Regions from separate parts of the Virgibacillus kekensis genome, predicted to be linked through region 1. Evidence: riboswitches for the same ligand, from Rfam matches in the RefSeq annotation. Region 1 holds a riboswitch; each other region holds the start of a gene.
What was found. Region 1 has a riboswitch for S-adenosylmethionine ahead of ACFO3D_RS08990 (methionine ABC transporter ATP-binding protein). Riboswitches for the same ligand answer to the same signal wherever they lie in the genome.
Positions count from the first base shown of each region.

Region 1 (3,295 bases):
AAACCCTCTGGTATATACACACGCCAGATAATCTGCCAGGGAGTCGCCCCCATAGCCTCTGCTGCTTCAATAACACCTGGCTTAACTTCCAGTAAACTGCTTTCCACCAGTCTTGATATATATGGAGCAGAGAAAATGACGAGTGGGACTACAGCCGCGGCGGTTCCGATGGATGTACCCACAATCAGCCTTGTGAAAGGTAAAATTGCAACTAGCAAAATAATGAATGGAATAGAACGAAAGAAGTTCACAACGGTGCTGAAACCATTGAATACTGGCATGTTCTCCAGAAGTCCGCCTTTTCGCGTGACCACCAGGAGAATTCCTAACGGTAATCCGATTAATGCAGCGGCGACCAGGGAAATGCCTACCATCACTAAGGTTTGATATGTCGCTTCCCAAATCCTGGGCCAAAATTCCATCAAATTAACCTGCATATGTCGTCACCTCCTGAATCGATACTTTTTGCTGGATATGGTTAATCACGCGTAAAATCTCTGCTTCATCTCCCTGAAGCTCTATAATAAGATTGCCGAACGGAATTCCCTGAAGCTCTGTAATCTGCCCGAACAGTACATTGACTTCCACATTGAACTTCTTAGCAACCTGCGAAAGGACAGGATGCCCGGCACTTTCATCCACGAAGGTCACACGGTAGATATTCCTTAATGATCCTCTCGCTTCAATTCCATTTAAAATGGAAGCAGGGATATCATTTTCCATCACGGTTCGCACAAAGTTCTGTGTAGTCTGGTGCTGTGGATTGGAAAATAAATCGAAAATCGATCCTTTTTCAATGATCCGGCCGTTTTCCATCACAGCTATCCGGTCACATACCTCACGGACCACGTTCATCTCGTGTGTAATCATCAAAATGGTGATTCCGTATTCATCACGAACTTTTCGCAAAAGCTTGAGGATGGATTTCGTTGTTTCGGGATCTAAAGCAGAGGTCGCTTCATCACACAATAAGATATCCGGGGATGTAGCCAGCGCTCTGGCGATGCCCACCCGCTGCTTTTGCCCGCCTGAAAGCTCTTCCGGGTACTGCTTGGCCTTATCCGACAGTCCGACAAATTCGAGAATTTCCGTAACTCGCTGATTGATCTCCTTTTTCGGAGTGCCCGACAAAGCAAGGGGAAAAGCAACGTTATGATAAACCGTTTTGGACTCCAGCAAGTTGAAGTGCTGAAAAATCATGCCGATTCGCTTTCTCACTTTTCGTAAATCCGGTTTAGAGAGCTGGAGCAAATCCTCACCATTTACAATCACTCGCCCCTCGGTCGGACGTTCCAGTAAATTGACTAATCGGACCAAGGTGCTTTTTCCGGCTCCGCTAAAGCCGATAACACCAAAAATCTCCCCTTTATGTACCGTCAAATTCACCTGGTCCACTGCTCTCAAGTCACTGCCATTATGCTGGTAAACCTTTGATACACTCTCGAACTCAATCATGTTGTCCCTCCTATACACAAAAAGTACCCCTCTTCTGTAAAAAAATAAGAAGAGGGGTACTCATAATATGAGATACCGTCTCTTCCCATCTTTCACGTGCACGTGGCACATGCTGGAGTTGGCACAGTTTCTGATCATTTTTTACGGATCAGTTCCGCTGCCGAGGTTTCGTAGGGCCAGTCCCTCCACCTCTCTAGATAAGAAGAAAAGTTAGTCGCTTTTTAATTGATGCTGATTATCATAATACAGTTTAAGGGCTTTGTCAATTTAATTTACTAAATTCATAGACTTTTTGTTTCTTTTGTTTAAAGCTGTTATTCTCCGCCAGTGACGGCGAGCGCTTAGCCGGTAATCGTTGCTGCAATTTCTGAGTGTTTAATAGCCCTGTTCTCTAAGCAATATAGTCTTCCCGCTCAATTTCCTCGTTATCTTTTTTGATATAATATCTTCCTTTTGTGGCAACTGCCAGTACAATTGTTAGGATAGCAGCAAGGATTGAGGCGAAGAATGCAGCAGTGCTTTGCAGAAATGTTCCCATGAATCCTAATGCCGCAATGGTACCGATGCCGCTTGCTATGATAAGTGCTCCTACACCAACCGGATTCCATTTATATAAATTGTCCTGTTCTGCTTCATAATAGCCAGGACCGATCTTCAGGATTTTTTTGACGAAAATAGCGTCCACCACCAGGATTGTTGCCCATGTCAATAGGAATACTCCCTGAAATGTCATGACAACTTCCAAGTGTTCAACAATATTAAGAAGCATCAGGATGATTGCTGATACACCAGTGACGACCACCCAGAAATGTCTTCCCGGTTTAAATTTAAATATATTTTCAAAGAAACTAGATAAGGATAAAGAACCACTATAAATATTGGTAACGTTTATTCTAATTTGGGTCAGCATTGTAAATAAAGCTCCCCAAATACCAAGAAGCAGTACAATATATACTCCTGGATTTGGTTCTCCAAGGCGAACACCGAACCAAATACCTAGTCCACCCATTACTCCAAAGCAGAATATTTGAGGGATGAATCCAATAGCAAAGATTCCAATTTTCGTATCCTTTGGTTTCAAAAAGCGGGCGTAATCTGAAGCAAGAAGAGGGGTTAAGCCCATAATTCCGTGTTGCATTCCAATACATAACAGTAATGCAGTGCCTCCAACTTGAACACCTTCAGGCATGTATGACCAGAATGCGCCATCATAACCGGATGTTTTCATAGCGGCCATCACAATGGCAGCAATCAGGAATAGAAAGAATAATGGTAAAGACCATTTCTGCAGTTTGTCCAATTGTTTGATTCCAAACCAGTTCAATGGAATAACGATTAAGCCAAAGAATAGAATCAGTACCCATTCTGGAATAACGGGGAAAAACTCATGGATTGCAGAAACGAGTATTAAACCTTCCAGCGCACAATACATAATGAAATTCGTGGCATAAATTAATGAGGTCAGGGACGCGCCGATATAGCCAAAACCTCCACCTCTTGATAAAAGGTTTACGTTCATTCCGGACTTAGCGGACAAATATGCAATGAATGTCCCTAATATTCCGGCCACAATGATGGCATAAACGGCAGAAATTATGGCGTTGATTGCCCCGAATTGAAGCGCCATAACACTTCCCATTTGAAAATAAAAAATGGCTGTCGCAATTCCGAATGTAATATTCGTTATGCTTAACCAACCCATATTACGCTTCGCGCGAGGGACTCTTTCCAGTGAATAATCATCACCACTTCCCTTTGACTGGGCAAGTTCTTGAGATTGGTTTTCTTCCATATGATCAGCTCCTTATTGTAGTTTATAAAATCCATACCTCAAGGAAAT
Region 1 is NZ_JBHSFU010000004.1:985,500-988,794, reverse strand. It holds gene ACFO3D_RS08995 (methionine ABC transporter permease) at 1-437, opposite strand, end outside; gene ACFO3D_RS08990 (methionine ABC transporter ATP-binding protein) at 427-1,455, opposite strand; SAM riboswitch class I at 1,538-1,659, opposite strand; gene ACFO3D_RS08985 (purine-cytosine permease family protein) at 1,847-3,247, opposite strand.

Region 2 (3,295 bases), on a different contig from region 1:
TCATTCGATTTTCGGATAGAGATGGCAACCCGTCGCCCAAGCCCGATTTCTTTTATCTCCGGTATGATGACAGGATGGTCACTGTCGATTAGTTTAGGCATAATCCCATTTTTCCATAACCCATTTATAACCTTATCAGGAACTTTTCGGTTCATGATTGTTGAAATTCTTGCTTCATCAATATTCTCTTTATGTTTGCTGTATGAGACGACATGATGATTGGAATCCTCTATTGTAATTGGACATTTGAAAATATCAGCAATACGGTCAGCCAGCTCGTCGGGAGACACATATACTTCATTTAACCGATTTTTCAGTGTATCTTGATGTTGTGTCATTTATATTTCCTCCACATTTATTTGAGTAAATAAACAAATCGTAGTATTTATATTTTAGTATATACACAAACAAAAATCATCATTCGAATGTTATAGTGTAATGGGCAAATAGGAATGGAGGAAAGTAACATGAAGAAAGCTATGATTATTGGAAGCGCTTTTATGGGCGTAATCGTAGGTGCGGGGTTTGCTTCTGGGCAGGAAGTACTCCAGTATTTTACTAGTTTTGGTTTAATGGGCATCGTTGGAGCAATTATTTCAACCGCTTTATTTGCCTATGCAGGCATGGCTCTCGTATGGTTAGGGAGTAAAATGAAAACGACTTCCCATAAGGAAGTAATTTATAAAATAAGTGGTAGGACATTGGGAATGATCATTGACTATATTCTTATTTTTACTCTGTTCGGTGTGGGCGTCGTGATGATTGCGGGTGCAGGTTCCAACTTGAACCAGCAATTTGGATTACCATTTGTTGCAGGCTCTATTTTAATGACCGTTCTCGTTCTTTTGGTAGGAATGTTGAGAGTCAACAAAGTAGTTACCATCATTGGTGGTATAACACCTTTCTTGATTTTATTTGTATTGATCATTTCGGTTTACAGTTTAATGACAGCTGACGGATCGCTTACGACCTTGGATAGTGTTGCAAGGGAACTGCCTACTACATTACCGAACTGGTTAATTTCAGGGATTAATTACGTATCGTTTAACATTGCAGTAGGTGCATCCATGGCATTGGTAATGGGTGGAGCAGAAACAAATCATAAAACTGCTGCATTAGGTGGATTGGCTGGCGGTCTGGGAATCGGTGTCCTAATATTATTAAGTAACTTGGCTATTTTCTCCAAGGTTGAGCAAGTTGGCGGGGCAGAAATGCCGATGCTGGCGATTGTCAATAATATCTCACCGGTACTAGGAACATTTATGGCCATCATAATTTTTGCTATGATTTTCAATACGGCATTAAGTATGTTCTTCTCGTTTGCCGCTCGTTTTACTGAAGAAGGGACAAGCAAGTTTAAAGCATTTTTTACAGTTACGATGATTGTTGGGTTTGTGGTAAGTTTAATTGGGTTCACCGATCTTGTTGCATATTTTTATCCGCTTATCGGATATCTCGGTCTAGTATTGATTGCTGTATTAATCGCAGCCCCATTCCGAATTAGGAAATTAGAAATAGAGGAACAAAAAGGTGAAGTCGTAAATAAAAAAGAAGCGATGTCTTAAATACGTCGCTTTTTCCTTCGAGCTATATTTTAAAAATAATCTTGATTAAAATCACTACTCCGTGTAAGGTATTGATATAATCAAACAATTTAATACTTATTGATCTTATCAAGAAAGGTGGAGGGACTGGCCCGTTGAAGCCTTAGCAACAGACTTGTAAAAAAGTACTGTGCTAATTCCAGTAGCATTTGCTTGAAGATAAGAAGAGCGATTTCAGATTAAATGTGAAAATCAAAACCTCTTCTTATATAGAAGGGGTTTTTCTTATGGACAAGATTCAAGCAATGTACCATCAAAACGAGAGAGGGATTTAGATGACTAAAACAGCAGAAACGAATGTAGTTAGAGCACCCTTTAAAGGAGACCACGTAGGCAGCTTCCTTCGCCCTGAGCGTTTAAAAGAGGCACGAGCACAAAAAGAAAATGGGAAAATCACCGCCGAGCAACTGCGTGAAATTGAAAATGAAGAAATTACGAAACTAGTTGAAAAACAAAAGGAAGCAGGACTCCAAGCAATAACCGACGGGGAATTTCGCCGTAGCTGGTGGCATTTTGATTTTCTCGAAGGTTTCGATGGAGTTGAGGGTTATACTCCTGAACAGGGACTGCAATTTACTGGAGTAGATACGAAAAAACATGGCATTAAGGTAACCAGTAAAATTGGATTCAGTGATCATTACATGATAGATCACTTTAAATTCCTAAAAAGTATTGCCGGGGATGCGGTAGCGAAATTTGCGATTCCAAGTCCCAATATGTTGTTTTTCAGAGCGGATTTTGAGGAGGGGCTATACACCAGTGATGAGGAACTGTTCAATGACTTGATAGCTGCGTATCAGGGAGTTATTCAGGCACTTTACGATGAAGGATGCCGTTACTTGCAAATCGACGACACGTCCTGGGCGAGCTTTTTTTCCGAAGAAGGAAGAGCCGCGTTGAAAGAGAAAGGACATAATCCGGAAAAGCTTGCATCACTTTGTGCGCGGGCAATAAACGAATCAATTGCCAAGCGACCGAACGATTTACTCGTAACGATGCATATCTGCCGTGGAAATTATAAGTCAACGTTTATGACCAGTGGCAGCTATGAAGCACTTTCTGAAACAATCTTCGGCGGCCTGGATGTTGATGGGCTTTTCCTTGAATTCGATGACGAGCGCTCTGGTGGGTTCGAACCTTTGCGGAGCGTGAATCGATCTGATCTATATGTGGTATTAGGGTTGATTACATCGAAATTTAGTGATTTAGAAGATGAGGAACTTGTAAAGGCCCGAATTGAGGAAGCTGCCAAGTACGTACCATTGGAGCAGCTTTGTTTGAGCCCTCAATGTGGTTTTGCTTCTACAGAAGAAGGAAATAATCTAACCGAAGAACAACAATGGGAAAAAATACGTCACGTGGTGAAAATCGCCGGAGATGTATGGAAGTGATGATATAAAGAGCAGGCAAGGTGGAGAGCCTATGCACCTCGGCAACCATTTAAATTATTTTGCTTTACGACTTAACCCCTTCTCTGTATGGAGAGGGGTTTTAATATTGATTAAAAAACTGTACTATTTCTTTTAGTGAATCATCGATACAGTTGTGTTTATTCTGAAAATCACTTGACAAAAATTAAGGCTTAACTCAAAATAATTGTATACAATTATACATAAAAGGTGTGCGTAGAATGAATAGTAATCGAAATATTAGAGTGGTAACGAAAGATTTTGTTTATGATCAAATTAAGC
Region 2 is NZ_JBHSFU010000007.1:325,058-328,352, forward strand. It holds gene ACFO3D_RS14050 (PucR family transcriptional regulator) at 1-338, opposite strand, end outside; gene ACFO3D_RS14055 (YkvI family membrane protein) at 468-1,565, shown strand; SAM riboswitch class I at 1,668-1,770, shown strand; gene ACFO3D_RS14060 (5-methyltetrahydropteroyltriglutamate--homocysteine S-methyltransferase) at 1,880-2,995, shown strand; gene ACFO3D_RS14065 (GntR family transcriptional regulator) at 3,235-3,295, shown strand, end outside.
Region 2: linked by a shared signal. The riboswitch ahead of ACFO3D_RS14060 (5-methyltetrahydropteroyltriglutamate--homocysteine S-methyltransferase) and the one ahead of ACFO3D_RS08990 (methionine ABC transporter ATP-binding protein) in region 1 are both predicted to bind S-adenosylmethionine.

Region 3 (3,295 bases), on a different contig from region 1:
CCGTTTGATAGGTCTTCGTTTGGTAAAACATAGTCCTGATATTCTTCGATCTTAAGAGTGATCCCTTTTTCCTCAAGAATTGGTTTTGCCTCTTCAAGGATTTCCGCATGCGGTGTACTTGATGCTCCAACTTTAATAACATTATCGTCCGAGTTTGTTTCTTCTCCACCACAGGCTGCCAGTATAAGTACAGTTAGTATTGAAGCAAATGCTAATATTTTTTTCATTTTCCTATCTCCTTTTTATCTTTTGTCTAATTTATTTGAAATAAAGTCTCCAATGAATTGGAAAATAAATACGATAATTATGATGAGTACGGTACAGACAAACACAACATCAAACTCCCGACGCTGAAACCCGAAGAAATATGCATAATTTCCAAGGCCACCGGCACCGATTACACCTGCCATTGCTGTATAGCCGATAAGGGCGATTGCTGTAACAGTCAGCCCTGATATTAATGCAGGCATCGATTCAGGAAGTAATACCCGGAAAATAATCGTGTGCGTTTTTGCCCCCATTGACTTGGCGGCTTCTACCACACCTTTGTCAACTTCCTTTAAGGCGATTTCTACAAGACGACCGTAAAATGGCGCCGCGCCGATTATCAGAGCGGGTAATGCAGCATTAGGACCACGGATCGTTCCAATAAGAAAGTCGGTGAACGGAAATAACAATAAGATTAAAATAATGAAAGGTATTGCCCTAAATACGTTTACGATTGCAGCTACAATCAGGTTAAGGAACTTATTCTGCCAGATGCCACCTTTCATTGTTAAATAGAGAAGCAGTCCAAGCAGAATTCCAAGAATAAACGTTCCTGCCAGTGCAATTATCGTCATATAAAATGTTTCATATGTCGCCGTATACAAGTCCTGCATGTCCAGGTTGGGAAACAAATTATTCAGCATCATGGATCACCTCCACTTCCACTGAAGTTTCCTCTGTAATAAAACCGACTGCCTGACTAATCTCTTGCGATTCTCCAATCACTTGTACAAACAAGGTTCCGTACGCACCACGTTGAGTATTGGTAATTTTACCCTGCAGGATATTTACTTCGATATTAAATTTCTTGGAAACCTGGCTGATTAATGCCTGGTTTGTGGTCTCCCCGATAAAGTGAAGTCGAAGAAGTTTACCGTGTTCATATGTTCCGATTAGATGGTCAATTCCTTCGTCTTCATCATTCACACCCATAACCTGCTCAACAAATTTCCTGGTTACAGGCTGTTTTGGACGTAAAAAGACGTCGAGAACATCTCCCTGTTCCACGATCTTCCCATCCTCCATAACTGCAACTTGATTGCAGATTTTACGAATGACGTGCATCTCATGAGTGATTAGGATAACAGTCAAACCCAGCTTCTCATTGATATCCACCAATAGGTCGAGTATGGAATTGGTTGTTTCCGGATCCAGTGCTGATGTTGCTTCATCACAGAGCAGTACTTTAGGTTTATTGGCAAGTGCCCTTGCAATCCCAACTCTTTGCTTCTGGCCACCACTTAGTTGGGAAGGATATGCATGCTCTCTTCCTGCCAGGCCAACCAGTTCAATCAGTTCCTGCACTCTTTTCTGCCGCTCGCTCTTAGGGACCCCAGCAATTTCCAGCGGAAAGGCGATATTATCTGCTACTGTTCTGGACCAGAGCAAGTTAAAGTGCTGAAAAATCATCCCGATTTCCTGCCTTGCTGCCCGAAGCTGTTTTGTGTTAAGTGCAGTAATTTCCTGATTGTCAATTGTAATATTTCCTCCGGTTGGTTCTTCCAGCCGGTTCAGCAGCCTTACGAACGTACTTTTGCCCGCCCCGCTGTATCCGATAACACCAAAAATTTCGCCTTCTTTTATATCAAGGGTCAAATTATCAACTGCTGTAATATTACGATCTTTGGCTGTAAATACTTTGTTTAAACCCTTAATTGTAATCACGGTAATCCTCCTCTGCCTTATCTGCTATTATGTCCTAATGAAATAGAAAAACGCCTTTCTGCAAGAGAACAGAAAGACGTAAACATATGTGGTCTTCAAGTTCCCTTATCTGTCAAAGCCATTGCTTTGCAGGAATTGGCACCTTTCAGATATATAATTCATCTGAGGTTGCCGCGGTTTCACAGGGCCAGCCCCTCCACCGCTCAAGATAAGAGATAATACATATTTAATTTAAAATCGATAATCATGATGATAGCATTGCTTTGTTAACCTGTCAATAAAAAATGTTATTTTCCTGCAAATAAGCTTGGCTCGTATTTCATGAGGTAACTGTATATATTGGCAGTGGATTTGAATGCATACACTTTTTCCCTGATCCGATTACCATCTTTAATCAGCAAACAAGGAACACTCTCAATCTGATGCTCCTGCATAAATTCAGGGTGTAGTGAGGCATTCATTTCGAAAAAAATAGTATCCTGATGGACCTTTTCTATTTTTTCAAGCATTCCCCTGGCAACTGCGCAGGTCCCACAAAATGGTGTATAAATATATAGCAAGTAATGGTCTTTTTTCAAAATTTCGTCCGTAACCTTTTCCAACAAAATCACCCTTAATAACTTGGTTCGGCATTAAATATAAAACTTAGTATTTGATATAGAATTTCCAAAAAGAGTCTCTGCTTTCTAAAAGGTCCTTATATATGAAATACAAGTCCTAATGGCGAATGCCATAGTCGCACATATGCAGGCAGTATAACTTAACTAACTACCTGCTAAAGTAAAAAAAGTGGATTGACTTCAATTCGCTTTCCGATTAATGCGGTGGCAAGGACATTTTCCGGTGTAGTGGCCACCTCCCGATATTCACTGCTTACATGAATATGCTCAGCATGCGGAAGCTCCTTCGCAAGCTGTTTACGTAACTTTAATCCGGAGTTATCTTCATCAACCAGTATATAAACATCACGATTATCCAAATCATATGTCTCTAAAAGTTCGTCAAGACGTTCAACGCCAAGCGTACCATTGGTGCAGATAATTTCAACTTGATCGTTTATTACCCGTTTGATTTGTTTTTTATCTGTAAGACCTTCCACGATAATCACTTTTTCCGGGTCATGCGTCATCATAACATGCACTCCTTAAACAAGGTCAAATTACCGAACTGACATTACCATTAATTCCCTTGATTCACACATACGTATCGTTTGGGGAAACATTCTTTTCTTTATTTTATGTAAAAACACAAGGTTTAGGCACACATAAGAAATTTGCCCAATATCTAGCTTGAGAACAAGGAGTGAATACTGGCGGTAAAATAAAAGATTGACTATGAACCATAGCTGTTCAATAGCCAATCT
Region 3 is NZ_JBHSFU010000005.1:88,855-92,149, forward strand. It holds gene ACFO3D_RS10695 (MetQ/NlpA family ABC transporter substrate-binding protein) at 1-227, opposite strand, end outside; gene ACFO3D_RS10700 (methionine ABC transporter permease) at 243-911, opposite strand; gene ACFO3D_RS10705 (methionine ABC transporter ATP-binding protein) at 901-1,932, opposite strand; SAM riboswitch class I at 2,035-2,147, opposite strand; gene ACFO3D_RS10710 (thioredoxin family protein) at 2,220-2,534, opposite strand; gene ACFO3D_RS10715 (toprim domain-containing protein) at 2,708-3,061, opposite strand.
Region 3: linked by a shared signal. The riboswitch ahead of ACFO3D_RS10705 (methionine ABC transporter ATP-binding protein) and the one ahead of ACFO3D_RS08990 (methionine ABC transporter ATP-binding protein) in region 1 are both predicted to bind S-adenosylmethionine.